Regions from separate parts of the Bradyrhizobium sp. CCGUVB14 genome, predicted to be linked through region 1. Evidence: riboswitches for the same ligand, from Rfam matches in the RefSeq annotation. Region 1 holds a riboswitch; the other holds the start of a gene.

Region 1 (8,783 bases):
CGTGCGCTATCCGGTCGGCGTCGGCAAGTCCGGCAAGCAGTGGGCCGGCACCACCCGCATCGACGGCAAGTACCGTAATCCGGCCTGGTCGCCGCCCGCCGAGGTGAAGCGCGACAAGCCGCAGCTTCCCGACGTGATCCCGGGCGGCTCGCCGCACAATCCGATGGGCGTTGCGGCGATGACGCTGGCCGGTGGTGAATATGCCATCCACGGCACCAACGTGCCGGGTTCGGTCGGCGGCTTCGTCTCCTATGGCTGCATCCGCATGCTCAACGACGACATCACCGATCTCTACAGCCGCGTCTCCGTCGGCACCACGGTGGTCGTGGCGCGCTGATCGTCGCAACCCAAACAGAGTTTGAAAGAGCCGCGTTTCGACGCGGCTTTTTTGTTACCAGAACCGCCAGCCGCGCGTGCACCAGCCGTCGCGATGACCGCCATTGTAGCTCCGCGCGAAGCCACCAGCGAGCATCGCCGCCGAAACGTTCGCGGTCCGTCTGGTCGCGACATCGGCGAGAACGCGCCCGTATTTCTCCGAGCCGAGATTGTAGATGGTGACGCCGCCCTGGCCGAGCAGATTGCGCAGCGCCCCGGTGGCCGCTTCCGCCTTGTCCAGCTCGTCCTGGCAGGACGCCTTCATCTCGGGCGCATCGATGCCGCGCAGACGAATCCGTGCGACGAGATCGCGCCCGTCGCGTTGATGCACGCGCGCGAGAAAAGTGTCGCCATCGATGGTGCGGATGACGTCGATCGGCAGGCGGCTGTCGGGATTGCCGGACTGCTGCAGGATGATCTCGGCATCCTGCGCGCGCTCGTCAGCCGGATGCGGAATCCGCCAGTCGGTGCCGTGCCGGAAGGTCAGCACGATCGCCATGACGATGCCGACCACGAACATCCAGGGCAACAGCCCGGAGAAGCGACGGCCAAACGGCGAACCGCCGAACTGCGGCCGATAGGAGCTATCTGGATCGAAGCGCGGCATCCGCGCACGCTAGGGCTGAGTCGGCCAAATCGACAAGTCAGCTTGAAAAGACCAGCGTCTCAGAAATCCGAAGCGATGCCCTTGCGCTCCCAATCGCCGTAGCGCGTCGGCTCAGGTCCCTTCGGCCCCTGCAACTCCTTCGGTGCCGCCTCGGCATGAACAGCGGCGGCTTGCCGGCGCGCCTCGGCTTCGGCCAGCGCGCGCTGGGCGGCCGGCGGCAACGGTTTGCGATCGGGAGCGGGAGGCTGGTCGTTCATAATCCGGGTCCTAGCGCAGGATCGCGACATGCGCGACGTCCAATTACGCATTGCTGAAATGGCCGCGACGGGCTGAAATCGCCAGAGGCCATTCTTACATTTGGCATATTCGCATGCCACAGCTGGTGTTCTTAAGGCATGCGCCCATATTGGCGGAACTGCCGCTCGCTCAGAACCTTACTTCCGCATGCCATCTCAACGTTTTGCCCCTCCGTCCGAAGTGCCTGGTCTCGCGGCACGGCGGATCGCTGCCGACATCGTCGACGGCGTCCTGCACAAGCACCGCACGCTCGATGACCAGCTCGACGGTTCCGGCGCCCATCCCGGACTGAAGACGCTCGCCGACCGTGACCGCGCGCTGATGCGGCGGCTGGTCGCAACCATCCTGCGCCGCCTCGGCACGCTCGGCCATGTGCTGTCGCGCCTGCTCGACAAAGGCATTCCCTCCGAGGCACCGCGCGCGCAGAGCGCGCTCCTGATCGGCGCTGCCCAGATTCTCTGGATGGACGTGCCGGATCATGCCGCGGTCGATCTCTCGGTGCGCCTGGTGCAATCCGACCGGCGCGCAGCGCGCTATGCCGGCCTCGTCAACGCCGTGCTGCGCCGCTGCGCGCGCGAAGGCCAGGCGCTGGTCGAGGAGGTCTCGACGCAATCGCTCGATCTGCCGCCCTGGCTGCTGACGCGCTGGAGTGCGCATTACGGCGAGGCGACTGCGCGGGACATGGCGCTCGCGCTCGGCCACGAACCGTCGCTCGATCTCACCGTGAAGTCCGACGCTGCACAATGGGCGAGCCGGCTGCATGGCGAGGTGCTGACGACGGGATCGGTGCGGACGCTGCTGCATGGCTCGGTGACCATGCTGCCCGGCTTCGCCGAAGGACAATGGTGGGTGCAGGACGCCGCCGCCGCGCTGCCGGTCCGGCTGTTCGGTGACATCAAAGGCAAATCCATCGCCGATCTCTGTGCTGCACCTGGCGGCAAGACCGCGCAGCTGGCACAGGCCGGCGCGCATGTCACAGCGATCGACCGTTCACCCGCCCGGGTGGCACGCCTGCGCGAAAACCTGACCCGGTTGTCGCTCCAGGCCGAGACTGTCGTCGCCGACGCCGTGGAATGGGCCGGCCCGGCGGATGGCCTCGACGGAATCCTGATCGACGCGCCCTGCACCTCGACCGGGACGATCCGCCGGCACCCCGACGTCGCGTGGCTGCGGCAGGAATCCGACGTCGCCGCGATGACGGTTCTCCAGCAGCGGCTGCTGAAGAAATCCGTTTCGCTGCTCAAGCCCGGCGGGACGCTGGTCTACTGCACCTGTTCGCTGGAACCCGAAGAAGGCGAGCGGGCCGTCGCCACGCTTCTCGCCGCCGAGCCTGCGCTTCGCCGCGTGCCGATCGAGGCCAGCGAGGTCTCCGGGCTCAGCGAGATCATCACCGCCGAGGGCGATCTGCGGACCCTGCCGAGCCACCTGCCGCACGCCGACCCGAAGCTCGGCGGGCTCGACGGATTTTTCGCGGCCCGGCTCGTTAAATCCTGATTTTGCACCGGATTTTGCTACCACTGGACTGATTCGGGGCCATTCAAGGTGGTGTCCGCGGTCCGATTTTGGGATTAATAAGGATTCGTCGGAATCCTCTCCCCCTTCAAGGCAAGGCGTGTCGGTCGCTCAACGCAGACGTATCTCGACGCTGGTGATGAACCGCTTCGCGCGGAACATGCTCGCGCGCGCGAGCGGCGGTCCGGTTGCGCTGTCGCGGGTCTGGCCCGGCCGCACCGATCGGCTGATCATTGCGCCGCATGATCTGCGCACCGCGGATGCGACGCGCGCCGCCGAGATCTATGCCGGGCGCTTCGTCTTCGCCGGCAAGATCGTCAACTGCCACGGCCGCTCGATCTTCGATCTCGATCCGCCCTCGGAGGATTGGGAGGTCGCGCTGCTCGGCTTCGGCTGGCTGCGGCACCTGCGCGCGGCCGACACCGCGCTGACCCGGGCGAATGCGCGTGCGCTGGTCGAGGACTGGATCAGCAATCCCGCCAACAAGCGCCGGCCCGTCGCCCGCCGCGCCGATGTGCTGGCGCGGCGCGTCATCTCGCTGCTGTCGCAGGCGCCGCTGGTGCTCAACGACACCGACAACAAATTCTACCGCCGTTATCTGCGCGCGCTGGCACGGGAAATCCGCTTCCTGCGCTTCACCATGGTCAACATCCCGGACGGGGTGCCGAAGCTCCAGGTGCAGATCGCGCTGTGCTACACGACGCTCTGCCTCGCCAACCAGGCCCGCCACATCCGCAGCGCGTCGAAAAAGCTCTCCGACGAATTGCAGCGGCAGATTCTCCCCGACGGCGGCCACATCTCGCGCAACCCGGGCGCGCTGATCGAGCTGCTGATCGACCTGTTGCCGCTGCGGCAGACGTTTGCCGCGCGCAACATCGCGCCGCCGCCGGCGCTGCTCAATGCGATCGACCGCATGATGCCGATGCTGCGCTTCTTCCGGCACGGCGACGGTAATTTCGCGTTGTTCAACGGCATGAGCGCGACGCCGTCGGATCTGCTCGCCACGCTGCTTGCCTATGACGACACCCATGGCGCGCCGATGGCGAACATGCCGCACACCGGCTTCCAGCGGCTCGACGCCGGCCCGACCACGCTGATCATCGACACCGGCCCGCCGCCGCCGCCCGGCGTCAGCCACGACGCGCATGCCGGCTGTCTGTCGTTCGAACTGTCCTCCGGCATCAGCCGCATCGTCACCAATTGCGGCATGCCGACTACCGGCCGCGACAATTGGCGGCCGTTCGCGCGCGGCACCGCGGCGCATTCGACGCTGACCTATCACGAGACGTCGTCCTGCCAGTTCGTCGAGATGTCGGCGATGAAGCGGCTGCTGCACGGCGCACCGATCATCAGCGGCCCCCGTGAGGTGGAGAGCTATCGCGAAGTCGTCCAGGACGGCACGCTGCTCACGACGTCGCATGACGGCTATCTCGCCAAGTTCGGCGTGATCCATCGCCGCGTGCTGATGGTCGCCAATGACGGCGCGCGGATCGACGGCGAGGACACGCTGTCACCGCCGCAGGGCGCGCGCCTCAAGGGCGCCGACGCCGATTTCGCGCTGCGCTTCCATCTGCATCCCGCGGTGAAGGCGAGCCGGCTGTCGGATGCGCGCGGCGTCATGCTGGTGCTGCCGAACCGCGACGTCTGGACCTTCGAAGCGCTCGACGACAAGGTCGATCTCGAGGACAGCGTGTTCCTGGCCGGCAATGACGGCCCCCGCCGCACCGCGCAGATCGTGATCCGCCAGGATGCGCGCCAGGGGCCCTCGATCCGCTGGAGCTTTGTGCGTTCCTCGGCCTCGCCGGCGGTCACCAATGCCCGCCGCAACGCCCGGCGCGAACCGGAACTTCCGTTGTAAACAGGCACGATTCGGTCCCATCTGATCGTTGTGAAGGGCCTCGAAAACTGCTATCGAGCGCTCGTTCGCGCGACTGGCGACCTTGGATGGAGCACCATCGGGAAGCGCGACACATATCCGCCGCGCGCCTGGGCATAGACACTCCTTAAGACAGAGGATCTTGCTCATGACTGACCATCCCCGCCGCGTCACCCGCGCCCTTCTCTCCGTCTCCGACAAGACCGGCCTGATCGAATTCGCCAAGGCGCTTGCCGCGCATGATGTCGAGCTGGTCTCGACCGGCGGCACGGCGAAAGCGATCGCCGCGGCCGGCCTCAAGGTGAAGGACGTCTCCGACCTCACCGGTTTCCCCGAGATGATGGACGGCCGCGTCAAGACGCTGCATCCGAAAGTGCATGGCGGCCTGCTTGCGATCCGCGACAACAAGGAACATGCCGAGGCGATGAAGGCGCACGGCATCGCGCCGATCGACCTGCTCGTCGTCAACCTCTATCCTTTCGAAGCGACCGTCGACAAAGGCGCGGGCTTCGAGGATTGCATCGAGAACATCGACATCGGTGGCCCCGCGATGATCCGCGCCGCCGCCAAGAATCATGACGACGTCGCCGTCGTGGTCGAAGCGGACGATTACAAGGCCGTGCTCGACGAGCTCGCCGCCAACAAGGGCACAACGACGCTCAAGCTGCGCCGGCGGCTTGCCGCAAAGGCCTATGCGCGCACCGCGGCTTACGATGCTGCGATCTCGAACTGGTTCAACCGCCAGCTCGAAATCGACGCGCCCGATTTCCGCGCCTTCGGCGGCAAGCTGATCCAGTCGCTGCGCTACGGTGAGAACCCGCACCAGACCGCCGCGTTCTACGCGACGCCCGACAAGCGCCCCGGCGTTTCGACCGCGCGGCAGCTGCAGGGCAAGGAGCTCTCCTACAACAACATCAACGACACCGATGCGGCCTATGAATGCATCGGCGAGTTCGACGCCAAGCGCACTGCGGCCTGCGTCATCGTCAAGCACGCCAATCCCTGCGGCGTCGCCGAAGGCGCGAACCTCGTCGACGCCTATCGCAAGGCGCTGGCCTGCGATTCGACTTCGGCCTTCGGCGGCATCATCGCGATGAACCGCGCGCTCGATGCCGATACCGCGCGCGAGATCACGAAGATCTTCACCGAGGTGATCATCGCGCCTGATGCCAGCGAGGAAGCGATCGCCATCATCGGCGGGAAGAAGAATCTTCGCCTGCTGCTCGCCGGCAGCCTGCCCGATCCGCGCACCGCCGGTCTCACCGCAAAAACCGTCGCAGGCGGTCTGCTCGTCCAGAGCCGCGACAACGCCGTGGTCGACGACATGACCTTCAAGGTCGTGACCAAGCGTGCCCCGAGCGATGCCGAGATGCGTGACCTCAAGTTCGCATTCCGGGTCGCAAAACACGTCAAGTCGAACACCATCATCTACGCCAAGGATCTCGCCACCGTCGGTATCGGCGCGGGCCAGATGAGCCGCGTGGATTCCGCGCGGATCGCCGCTCGCAAGGCGCAGGATGCGGCCAACGAGCTGAAGCTCGCCGAGCCGTTGACCAAGGATTCGGTCGTCGCGTCGGATGCATTCTTCCCGTTCGCCGACGGCATGCTGGCCTGCATCGAAGCCGGCGCCACCGCCGTGGTGCAGCCCGGCGGTTCGATGCGCGATGACGAGGTGATCAAGGCCGCCGACGAGCACGGCATCGCCATGGTGTTCACGGGCACCCGGCATTTCAGGCACTGATACTGATCTCGCCACACGTCGTCCCGGACAAGCGCAGCGAAGCGGAGCGCTGATCCGGGACCCATACCCCCGAAGAGGCGTTTGGCGAAGACTCGGAGTGGGGCTCTCGCGTCAAACTTCTCACTGTGGCTATGGGTCCCGGCCTTCGCCGGGACGACAGCGGAGAATGGGGCAAGAGAGGAGCTAGGACTCCCGCACCCGCATCAGCAGCGCAAACCCTGTCACGAAGAACACCACCAGCACGGCCATGCCGGCCTTCTGGCTCGCGGTGGCCGCGGTGATCACGCCGATCAGCAGCGGTCCGATGAAGGACGTCACTTTTCCGGTCAGCGCGAACAGACCAAAATACTGCGCGATGCGATCCTTCGGCGCGAGATGGATCAGGAGCGTGCGTGACGCCGCCTGAAGCGGGCCGCCGGCTGCGCCGATCAGGCAGCCCAGCACGATATAGGCACGCTCGGCGGCGGCGGCGAACATCGGACCGCCCGGGACCGGCGGCGCGACCTTGACGAACAGCACGCTGTCCTTGTCGACCAGCAGGATCGCCGCGACCGCGAGCAGCAGGATCAGCAAGCTGCCGGCAATGACGCGCTTCGGCCCGAGGAAGTCGTCGAGCTTGCCGCCGAGCCACGCACCGAAGGTGCCGGCAGCGGCGAGGATGATGCCGAAGGTGCCGATCTGGATCGTGTGCCAGCCGAAGGTGCCTGCGGCATAGATGCCCCCGAACGCGAACAGCGACACCAGACCGTCGGTATAGATCATGTTGGCGAGCAGAAACGCCGCGAGCGATTTCTGCTTCGGCAGATCCTTCAGCGATCGCTTCAGATCCGCCAGGCCTTCATGCAGCGCCTCGCGCACCGGGCGCTTCGCCGGATAATCCGGCGTGAACAGGAACATCGGCGTCACAAAGACGATGAACCACAGCCCGGTCAACGGTCCCGCGGCACGATCGCCCTCGTGGGTGGCGGGATCGAGCCCGAACAGCGGCGTGAAGCCGAGCAGCGTGCGGCCAGTCTCCGGATTGGCCGCGAGGAAACCGAGCACGATGATCAGGCTGACGATGCCGCCGATATAGCCCGTGGCCCAGCCCGTGCCGGAGAGACGGCCGATGCGCTCCGGCGGCACCAGGGTCGGCATCATCGCATTGTTGAAGACGGTGGCGAACTCCGCGCCGACACTGGCCAGCGCGACCGCGATCAGCAGCGGCGGAATGATGGCGTGATTGCCGGGCTTGCCGATCCACAGCGCGCAGGAGGCCAGCACGAGCACTGCGCCGAACGCGGCGATCCACGGCTTGCGGCGGCCGGCGGCATCCGCGATGGCACCAAGCACGGGTGATAGCAGCGCGATCGCCATGCCAGCTGCTGCCATCGCAAACCCCCAGAGCGATTGACCCGTGGCGGGATCCGGCGCGATGCTGGTGGCAAAATAAGGTGCGAACACGAAGGTCGTGATCAGCGTGAAATAAGGCTGCGCGGCCCAATCGAAGAAGATCCAGCTGACGACAGCGGCGCGCGGCGGATAGGTCCGCGAGGCGCCGGCCATGCGCGCCCCCGGGGCGATCGTCGTCATCAAGCAGTCCCCATCACAAACAGTTTTGTCTCTCTTAGCGCAAACCGTATAGCATTACAGCGACACCTTTGAATTGGCCTGAAGGCCCCGCGGAAATTTGATGATGTCACTATTTTCGACACGCCGGACGTTTTTCGCTGTCATCGCCACTCTGGCGTTTGGTCTTGCATCGGCGACCGCGCAGGATGCGCGACGGGCTTATGTCCCGCCCGCGCTCGACACGGTGCATGCCGTTCCCGCCGAACACGGCATGGTGGTGGCGCAGGAGAAGATATCCGCGCAAGTCGGCGCCGACATCCTGCGGCGTGGCGGCAATGCCGTCGACGCGGCCGTCGCTACCGGCTTTGCAATGGCGGTGACTTACCCGCGCGCCGGAAATATCGGCGGCGGCGGCTTCATGGTGATCCATTCCGCCGAACGCAACGAGGACATCGCGATCGACTACCGCGAGACCGCGCCGGCGGCGACCACGGCGCAGATCTTTCTTGGAGCCGACGGCAAGCCTGATCCCGCCAAATCGCGCGACTCCGGACTTGGCATCGGCGTGCCCGGCACGGTCGCCGGCCTCGCTTTGGCGCTCGAGAAGTACGGCTCGGGCAAGTTCACGCTGGCGCAATTGCTCGAACCCGCGATCGCGCTCGCCCGCGACGGATTCATCGTCACCGATGACATCGCCGATACCCTGCCGGGCTGGTACCCGCGGCTGGCACGCTGGCCGTCCTCAACGAAAATTTTCGCAAAGCCGGATGGCAAGCCGTTTGGCGAAGGCGACAGGCTGGTGCAGAGCGATCTCGCCGACACGC
Region 2 (8,783 bases), 4.2 Mb from region 1:
GACGGCGCTGATGCATAGTCTGAAACACTACAAAGTGCTTCACGAGAAGAATGTCATTCTCACCATCGAGACCGCGCAGACCCCGCGGATCGATCCGGCCGAGCGGGTGAAGCTGGAGCAGATCTCACCGACGTTCTCCAAGGTGACGCTGAAGTTCGGCTTCATGGAATCGCCCAACGTGCCGAAGGCGCTGGCGATCGCCCGCAAGCTCGGCTGGCAGTTCGACATCATGTCGACCTCGTTCTTCCTGTCGCGGAGGGCGCTCAAGCCCGCCGCCCATTCGGGGATGCCGCGCTGGCAGGATAGGCTGTTCATCTCGCTCAGCCGCTCCGCCAACGACGCCACCGACTATTTCCAGATCCCCTCTGGCCGCGTGGTCGAGGTCGGTACGCAGGTGACGATCTAGCGCCGGATTCAAAGCGCACTTCAAGTCGCTGCGATTTAGCTTTAACTTGCGCAAGGCAGCTCAAGCCTTTGTAGCGCTTGATTTTCGCATGCCGAGAGGCGAGGTTGCCGCCGGCCGGGATCGCCCCGGCGGGCGCGCCCTGCGACGTTGGAGGATGATGTGGCAAATCAAGTACAGGATCTGACCCCCGAGGAAGTGTCCAAGGGTGTCGCGGAGGGCCGCTATCTGCTCGTCGACGTCCGTGAGCCGAACGAGGTCGAGGCCGAGGCCTACCCTTACGGCGTGGTCGTGCCGCTCTCGACCTTCGATCCCAAGGCAATCCCGGATCCGCAAGGCAAGGAGGTCGTGTTCGCCTGCCGTTCGGGCAAGCGCTCGGTGACCGCCTCGCTCGCGGCGCAAGAGGCGGGCCTGCCTTACGACAAGCATCTGGCCGGCGGCATGCTCGGCTGGAAGGCGGCGGGTCTTCCCAGCAAGGTCGGTGGCTAGCCCGGCGATGACGACCAAGAGCTCCTCGCTGAACAAGGTCTTCGCCGACCTTCCCGTCACCATCTTCGAGGCGATGTCGCAGGCCGCGCGCGACAACAACGCCATCAATCTCGGCCAGGGCTTCCCTGACGATCCCGGCCCCGAGGACATCCGCCGCGCCGCCGCCGACGCCTCGCTCAACGGCTACAACCAGTATCCGTCGATGATGGGCATCCCGGAACTGCGCCAGGCGATCGCGACCCATTACGGCCACTGGCACGACCTCAAGCTCGATCCGATGAGCGAGGTGATGGTGACCTCCGGCGGCACCGAGGCGCTGACCTCGGCGATCCTGTCGGTGGTGCAGCCCGGCGACGAGGTGGTCTGCTTCCAGCCGGTCTATGATTCCTACCTGCCGATCATCCGCCAGGCCGGCGGCATTCCGCGGCTCGTACGTCTTGAGCCTCCGCATTGGCGGCTGAATGAGGACATGCTGAAAAGCGTCTTCAATTCAAAGACCAAGGCGGTGCTGTTCAACAATCCTCTGAATCCGTCCGCGGTGGTCTATCCACGCGAGGACCTTGAGCTGCTGGCGCGCTACTGCCAGGAGTTCGACGTCATCGCGATCTGCGACGAGGTCTGGGAGCACGTCACCTTCGACGAGCACAAGCACATCCCGCTGATTACCATCCCCGGCATGCGCGACCGCACCATCAAGGTCGGCTCGGCCGGCAAGATCTTCTCGCTGACCGGTTGGAAGATCGGCTTCGTCTGCGCCGCGCCGCCGCTGTTGCGCGTCGCGGCCAAGGTGCACCAGTTCCTGACCTTCACCACCGCGCCGAACCTGCAGGCCGCCGTTGCCTACGGCCTCGGCAAGCCGGACGAGTACTTCCTGTCGATGCGGAAGGATCTGACCCGGAGCAGGGACCGCCTGACCAAGGGGCTGGAGAGCCTCGGCTTCCCCGTGCTGAAGTCGCAGGGCACCTACTTCCTCACCGTCGACCTGTCGCCGCTCGGGCTCAACGAGAGCGATGCCGAGTTCTGCTGGCGCATCGTCAAGGACTACAAGGTCGCGGCGATCCCGGTCTCGGCGTTCTACGAGCAGGACCCCGTGACCTCGGTGGTCCGCTTCTGCTTCGCCAAGAAGGACCAGACGCTCGACACCGCGCTGGAGCGGCTGTCGGACGCGATACGCGGACGCAAGAGGTCAACCTGAGATGACGAACGTCAGCCGCTCCAGGCTTTGCCTTGGTTTTGCAATCGCCGCAGCGCTGACGTTGATGTCGCCTCCCGCAGGGGCCGAGGAGCGCGTCGTCAACTTCTACAACTGGTCGAACTACATGGCGCCCGACGTCCTCGAGGCCTTCACCAAGGAGACCGGCATCAAGGTGGTCTACGACACCTTCGACGCCAACGAGACGCTGGAGACGCGCCTGATGGCCGGCAAGTCCGGCTACGACGTCGTGGTGCCCACCGCCTATTTCCTGCAGCGCCAGATCAAGGCGAACATCTTCCAGAAGCTCGACAAGTCGAAGCTGCCGAACCTTAGCCATGCCTGGCCGATGGTGACCAAGAATCTTTCGACCTACGATCCCGGCAACGACTTTGCCGCGAACTACATGTGGGGCACGACGGGCATCGGCTACAACGTCGCCAAGCTGAAGCAGATCCTCGGACCCGACGCGAAGATCGACAGCTGGGACATCGTCTTCAAGCCGGAGAACCTGGCAAAATTCAAAGACTGCGGCGTGCACATGCTCGACTCCGCCGACGACATCTTTCCGGCGGCGCTGAACTATCTCGGGCTCGATCCGAACTCGACCAAGCAGGCCGACCTCGAAAAGGCCGCCGATGTCGTCGCAAAGGTCCGACCGTTCGTACGAAAATTTCACTCCTCCGAATATCTGAGCGCGCTCGCGACCGGCGAGATCTGCTTCGTGGTCGGCTGGTCCGGCGACATCATGCAGGCCCGCGCGCGCGCGGCGGAAGCCAAAAGCGGCGTCGAGATCGGCTACGCGATCCCGAAGGAGGGCGCGCAGATGTTCTTCGACAATCTCGCGATCCCCGCGGATGCCAAGAACGTCAAGGAAGCCTACGAGCTGATCAACTATCTCTATCGGCCCGACGTCGCCGCCAAGAACTCGGACTTCCTGTCCTACGCCAACGGCAATCTCGCCAGCCAGAAGCTGGTCGACCCGAAGATCCTGGGTGACAAGAACATCTATCCGGACGACACCACGCTCGCAAAGCTGTTCGTCATCACCGCCCGCGATCCCGCCACCCAGCGGATCATCAACCGGCTCTGGACCAAGGTGAAGACGGGGCGCTAGGCGTTGCGGCGACCGCTCCGCAACGCGATTCCGCAAAACAACCCCATGCACAGTAGAACCGCGGCGTGCGAGTTGCCGGTCATTTGACACGTCGGGCAAAACAGGAGCAGAACAATATCCTGCCGCCTGCCGAGCCCAGCACGATGATGTTCATTGTCGGCATTGCGGAAAGCTGATAACGCTGACGGCCTCGCGTGACTGGCGACATCGGATGGAGCACCATCGGGAAGCGCGGGGCATCTGCCGCTCGCCTGGGCGATTGGGGGCAACCCCGATCAAAATGCTTCATCTGGAGCTGCCCATGCTGACGTCAATCAAAATCACCGGACTTCAGACTTACGGCTATCACGGCCTGTTCGAGGAAGAGCGAACGCTCGGACAAAAGTTCAGTTTTGATATTTTTGCCGATCTGCAGGAGGTCCGGACCCACCTTAGCGACGATCTGGATTCGTCGGTGCGGTATGACGCCGTGGTGGATGAGGCGGTGCAGATCGCAGCGTCCGGCAAATTCCAGACCCTGGAAGCCCTCGGCGAGACGATCGCTGCAGGACTGCTGCGACGCTTCGACATGATGGATAGCGTGACGGTCGCCGTTGCGAAATCGTCGCCGCCGATTGCTCATGCGATCAACCAGGTCGGCGTCCAGGTCAGTCTTCGCCGCGCCGAGCTCGCCGGCGCCTGACGTTCCTCAGCAATCCAAGGTGGGCTTCCAGCCCGCGGTCTCATAAGACCCGGGCGGCGAGGCCCACTCACGCTATTACGTTCTCCGGATCTAAGCAAAAAGGCTCCGAACAATGCCTTCCTACCACGCGTAACGCACCATGCCCTTGCCGGCGTAGGAGCGCGTGACGCTGGAGAACTCGCCCTCGAAGCTTGCCGCCGCTGACCAGCCGTTGAGCCACTTCATCTCGGCAGAGGCGGTGGTGAGGGCGGAGTCGGCGGCTGGTCGTGCACCGCCGACGACGAAGCTCGTGCCGGGCAGCGCCTGGAACGTCGCGGCGACGGTGCGATCCGGATTGAAATCGTGCGCCCAGGCAGCGCGGCCGCGCAGCGTGAGGATGCCGTCCGGCAGGGCAAAGGATTTGTCGGTGCGCAAGCCAAGCTCACTGCGCGTGGCGGTCACGCTCTTGGCCGCGTAGGCGAGGGCGAAATTGTTGTTTCCGGAGACGACGGATTCCGCATACGCGGGCAGGTCGAACCTCGTGACCTGGCCTGCAGCATAGGGCGTGAGGCCAACGCCACTGGTCCAGGGTGCGATGAAGCGATAACCGCCCTCGATGCGGCCGCTCCACGCATTGGCGTTGAACTCGGCGCGCAGGCGATCGATGCCGGCGGCCGTCACGGTGCGATCGGTGGTGACATCCTGCCAGCCATAGGCGAGCGCGCCGGTGATGTAGGCCGCGCCCACATTGTGGCGCAGGAAGGCGCCGGCCTGGAACAGATCCGAGCGGCCCCCGCCGAGCCCGCTCACGTTGAAGCTGGTGCCGCCGCCGGCGAGCGCGAAGCCGACGATGGTGTTCGGCGAGATGCGGTAGTCGGCGCCGACGGCGGTGCCGTAGAGGCTGCTCGTTGTGTTGTTCGAGCCCAGCACTGCATTGCCGCTGGTGCTCTGCGAGCCGCCAAAGGCCGCGGCCCAGACGTTCCAGCGCTGATCGAAGGCAAGCTGCTCCGGGGCCTTGCGGGGTATGCTGGCAAACGCATCACGCGCATCGCCGCTGCGCGCGACGTCTGCGAGCGAGGCGCTTTCCTCTGCGAAGGGCACCGCGCTGGCGCCGCCGGTGCCGCCATCGCGCCCGGCTGCGAACGGATCGGTCAGCAATCCCATGAACTGGCTCATGGCGCCGAACGTGGTCTGCTGCGATCCCGTCGCGCCCTGGCCCGCAAGCTGGGTCAGGCCGTTTGTGGAGCGCGCGACAAAGGCTGCGTTGATGCCGCCATTGGCGTCGAAGAAGTTTTGCAGCGTGGTCGCGATCGTCTTCTGGTTGGTGTTGAGGTCGGTCCGGGTGCCATAGTCGAGCGCGAAATTCAGATAGGCATGGGTGGCATCATAGCTGAGGCTCGCAGCAAAACCGGCCGGTACGCCTGTTGCCGCGAGGCTGGTGAACGTCCCGGTTCGGCCGCCGCTCGCCGATACGATGGTATATTGCTTTTGAACCGTGCTGCCGGGCGCCACACTCACACCGACGCCGCCGTTGAGCGATGCCGTGCCGGAGACGTTGACCGACGTCGCCGCGTTCGTGTTGACCGTCACGAGATACAACGCGCCCGATTGGAAGGCGAGATTGCCCGCGACTGTCAACCGTGAGCCCGGCGTGCCGTTGCCGGCGAGCAGGATGCCGCCGCTGGCGATCAACGTATTGCCGACGGTGCCTGCGCCGGAGAGTGCACCGCCGGCGTTCACCGTGGTCTGGCTCGAGGATGCGATCGAGCCGTCGACCTGAAGCAGGCCACCGTTCACGACGGTGGTGCCGGTATAGGTGTTGGCGCCGGACAGCGTCAGCGTGCCGCTGCCAGTCTTCTCCAGATTGGCCGGACCCGCCGCGCCGCAGCCGCACGATGGGTCGGGATTGAGATTGGCGATCACGCCGCTGACCGTCGTCGAGAGGCTGTTGCTGCCGACCACTAGCGTGTTGCCGCCCCCGATGTAGTAGAAGCCGGAGCCGGCGATCGAGCCGGCCGTGATCCGGCCGTCGCCGTTCGTGCCGCTGCTCTGGCTGAAGTCGACATAGCCGGTGCCGTCGGCGATGAATTGCGCGTTGCCGCCGGTTGCATTGTTGTAGAAGCTTGTCGAGCCGCCGGAAGTGTTGGTGATGACGGCGTTGCCTGCAGTCGAAGAGAGCTGAAACCAGGTCGTGCCATCATCACTGTTCGTGATCGTCGCTCCGGCCGCCGACGACTGATCATTAAACACGGTGTTGCCACTGAAGGTGTTGATGATGGTGGCAGTCCCGGCATTGGTCGCCGCGTTAAACGCGGTGTAGCCATGGATGTTGTTGATCTTGGCGTTGCCGGCGCTGCTGGTATCGGTGCCCCCGAACGTGCCGAAGGTCACGCTGCCAGTGTAATTATCGTTGGTCGCGTTGCTGAAATAGTTGTTGATCGTGGCGTTCCCGGCGCTGCTCGCGTTAAGGAAGGAGACACCACCCTTGTTGGTGATGGTCATCGTGCCCGCGGTCGTCGTGCCGGAGAACTCCGTCTCGCTGTTATTGGCCAGAGCCGTGATCGCCGAGGTATCGGCGTTGCGGATATAGAAGTAGGCGTTGTTGGTGACCTGGCCGGTGATGGACGCGGTGTGGGTGGCATCGCCAAGCACCAGGTTCCCGAGGCTGATTGTGGTGCCACCTGTGTAGGTGTTGGCACCGAGGAACACCACTTGGCTGAAATTGAACGAAGTATCCGCGATTATCAGCTTGCCGGCGCCGGTGCCGTCGGTGATGTTGCCGGAGATCGTCAACGTCTTGCCTTTGGCGTCGAGGAGGCTGCCGCTGGTGGACTGATCGATTTTGAAATTGTTGGCGAAGGTCACGTCGCTTGTGCCGCTGGTCTGGATCCAGACGTTTTGCAAGGTGACCGTACCGGTGCCGAACGCGCTGCCGTTGGTCACCACCACCTTGCCGCTGGCAAAGTTGATGACGCCGACTATTGTGGTGCCGCCGGAATAGGTGTTGGTGCCGGACAGGATCACGTTCCCGTTGGTGGTCTTGAGCAGCAGGCTGCCCGATTGTCCTGCCGCGTCGGCGATGTTGCCGGAATAGGTGAGGGTGTATCCGTTGGAATCGATCGTGGCGCCGGTCGCGTTGATCTGCGTGGCATTGGCGATGGTGTAGTTGCCGCCGGCCTGCAGCGTGCCGCCGTCGAAGGTCAGCGTGCCCGTGCCGATCGCCGACGAGGTGATCGCGCCAGGCGTACCCACCGTATCGACGCCGATTTGCAGCACGCTGCTGCCGCCGGCGACCCCGCAGGCGGTGCCGCAGATCGTTGTGCCGCCGGTGTAGGTATTGGCGCCGGACAGCACCAGCGTGCCGCCGCCATCGAGCACGATATCGCCGGCGCCGCCGATCGGCCCGGACATCGTGTTGGTGTTGCCGGCCGGAACGGTGATGCTTTGAGCGAGGGCCGGCGTGGCCAGCAATGCAGCCATCAATACGATCGCGGCGAAGCCGATGTGCCGTCTACCACTCATAACGCACCATGCCCTTGCCGGTGTAGGTCTGCGTGCTCTGCGAGAACTCGCCCTCGACCATGCCTGCGAGCGACAGGCCATTGCGCCATTTCATCTCGGCGCGGCTGCCGACCAGCGCGGAGTCCGCAGCCGGCTGCGCGCCGCCGACGGTGAAGGCGGCGCCGGGCAGCGTCTGGAAGGCTGCATTGACGAAGCGGTTGGTGTTGGTGTCGTGGGCCCAGGCGAGGCGGCCGCGTAGCGTGAGCACGCCGTCGTTGACCAGGATACGCTGGTCGGTGCGGGCGCCGAGTTCGGTGCGGACATTGGTGGTGTCCTGCGAGGTGTAGGACAGTGCGAACTGGTTGCTGCCGACGAGCGCGGTCTCGCCGTAGCCGGGGAGATGGAAGGTTGTCGCCTGCACCGCCGCGTAGGGCGTGACGCCAAAGCTGGAGGCGGGGATCGGTGCGAAGCGCCGGCCGGTTTCGAGGCGGCCTGAGAAGGTGCTCGCCTTGAAGTTCGCGGTGAGCTTGTCCGTGCCTGACACCGTCACGGTGCGATCGGTGGTGACGTCCTGCCAGCCATAGGCGAAGGCCGCGGAAATGTAGGCCGGGCCGAAACTGTGGCGGGTATAGAGGCCGGCCTGGAACAGATCGGCGCGGCCGCTGCCGAGGTTGTCGGACAGCGAAAAATTGTAGCCGGCGCCGCCGAGCGCGAGGCCGAGCAGCGTGTTTGGAGAGACGCGATAATCGGCGCCGACCACGGTGCCGTAGATGCGGCTGGTGGTGGTGCTCGACCCTGATGCCGCGTTGCCGTTCAGCGTGCTGGCGCCGCCATAGCCGGAGGCCCACACGCCCCAGCGGCGGTCGATGACATCTGCGCTCGCCTCGCGCGGCGTCACCGCGGCATAGGCCTCGCGCACCCTGGTGTCGCGCGGGCTTGTGGCGGCGTAGCCCAGCGTCCCGCCGTCACCGGCCGCGCCGCGCTCGCCGTCGGTGCCGCCGCCAAGCGGATCGAGCATGTTGACGAACTGCTGCGCCGCGCTGAACGCGCCCTGCGTGCTGGCCGCGCCGGGCTGGCCGGAGACCTGGCCGAGCGCGTGGTTGAGCTGCGGGTTGCCCATGTTGAGCAGCGCGTCGAAGCCGGCCGGCGGCGTTGCGCCGCCCTCGACCGCCTTGTTGATGGCGCCAGCGACGCTGCTCTGGTTGGCGCCCGTGCCTGCCGGCAGCACGATCGTGCCGGGATCGAGCACGAGATAGACGTTGTTGGCGTCGTAAGTCAGGTGCGGGTTGCGCGCGCCGGGGGAGAAGCTGCTGCTGGTGATCCCGGCGAACTGCGTGCCGCCGAACCCGCCGGTCGCGTTCAGGATGGTGTAGGTCTGCGCGCGGAAGCTGCCGGCCAAGGCGATCGCCTGCACGATGGC

The links. Region 1 has a riboswitch for ZMP and ZTP ahead of purH (bifunctional phosphoribosylaminoimidazolecarboxamide formyltransferase/IMP cyclohydrolase). Riboswitches for the same ligand answer to the same signal wherever they lie in the genome.
Region 2: it holds a riboswitch for ZMP and ZTP, as region 1 does, so the genes downstream of both, folB (dihydroneopterin aldolase) here and purH (bifunctional phosphoribosylaminoimidazolecarboxamide formyltransferase/IMP cyclohydrolase) in region 1, are expected to answer to the same signal.

The regions. Positions count from the first base shown of each region.
Region 1 is NZ_JANADS010000001.1:319,413-328,195, reverse strand. Features, by position in the region: gene NLM32_RS01585 (L,D-transpeptidase) at 1-337, shown strand, start outside; gene NLM32_RS01580 (thermonuclease family protein) at 392-982, opposite strand; gene NLM32_RS01575 (DUF1674 domain-containing protein) at 1,042-1,239, opposite strand; gene NLM32_RS01570 (RsmB/NOP family class I SAM-dependent RNA methyltransferase) at 1,427-2,773, shown strand; gene NLM32_RS01565 (heparinase II/III family protein) at 2,931-4,649, shown strand; ZMP/ZTP riboswitch at 4,709-4,790, shown strand; gene purH (bifunctional phosphoribosylaminoimidazolecarboxamide formyltransferase/IMP cyclohydrolase) at 4,816-6,408, shown strand; gene NLM32_RS01555 (MFS transporter) at 6,592-7,980, opposite strand; gene ggt (gamma-glutamyltransferase) at 8,081-8,783, shown strand, end outside.
Region 2 is NZ_JANADS010000001.1:4,470,632-4,479,414, forward strand. Features, by position in the region: gene NLM32_RS20515 (potassium transporter Kup) at 1-406, shown strand, start outside; gene NLM32_RS20520 (rhodanese-like domain-containing protein) at 566-892, shown strand; gene NLM32_RS20525 (aminotransferase) at 900-2,087, shown strand; gene NLM32_RS20530 (polyamine ABC transporter substrate-binding protein) at 2,089-3,201, shown strand; ZMP/ZTP riboswitch at 3,386-3,465, shown strand; gene folB (dihydroneopterin aldolase) at 3,503-3,883, shown strand; gene NLM32_RS20540 (autotransporter domain-containing protein) at 4,004-7,342, opposite strand; gene NLM32_RS20545 (autotransporter domain-containing protein) at 7,374-8,783, opposite strand, start outside.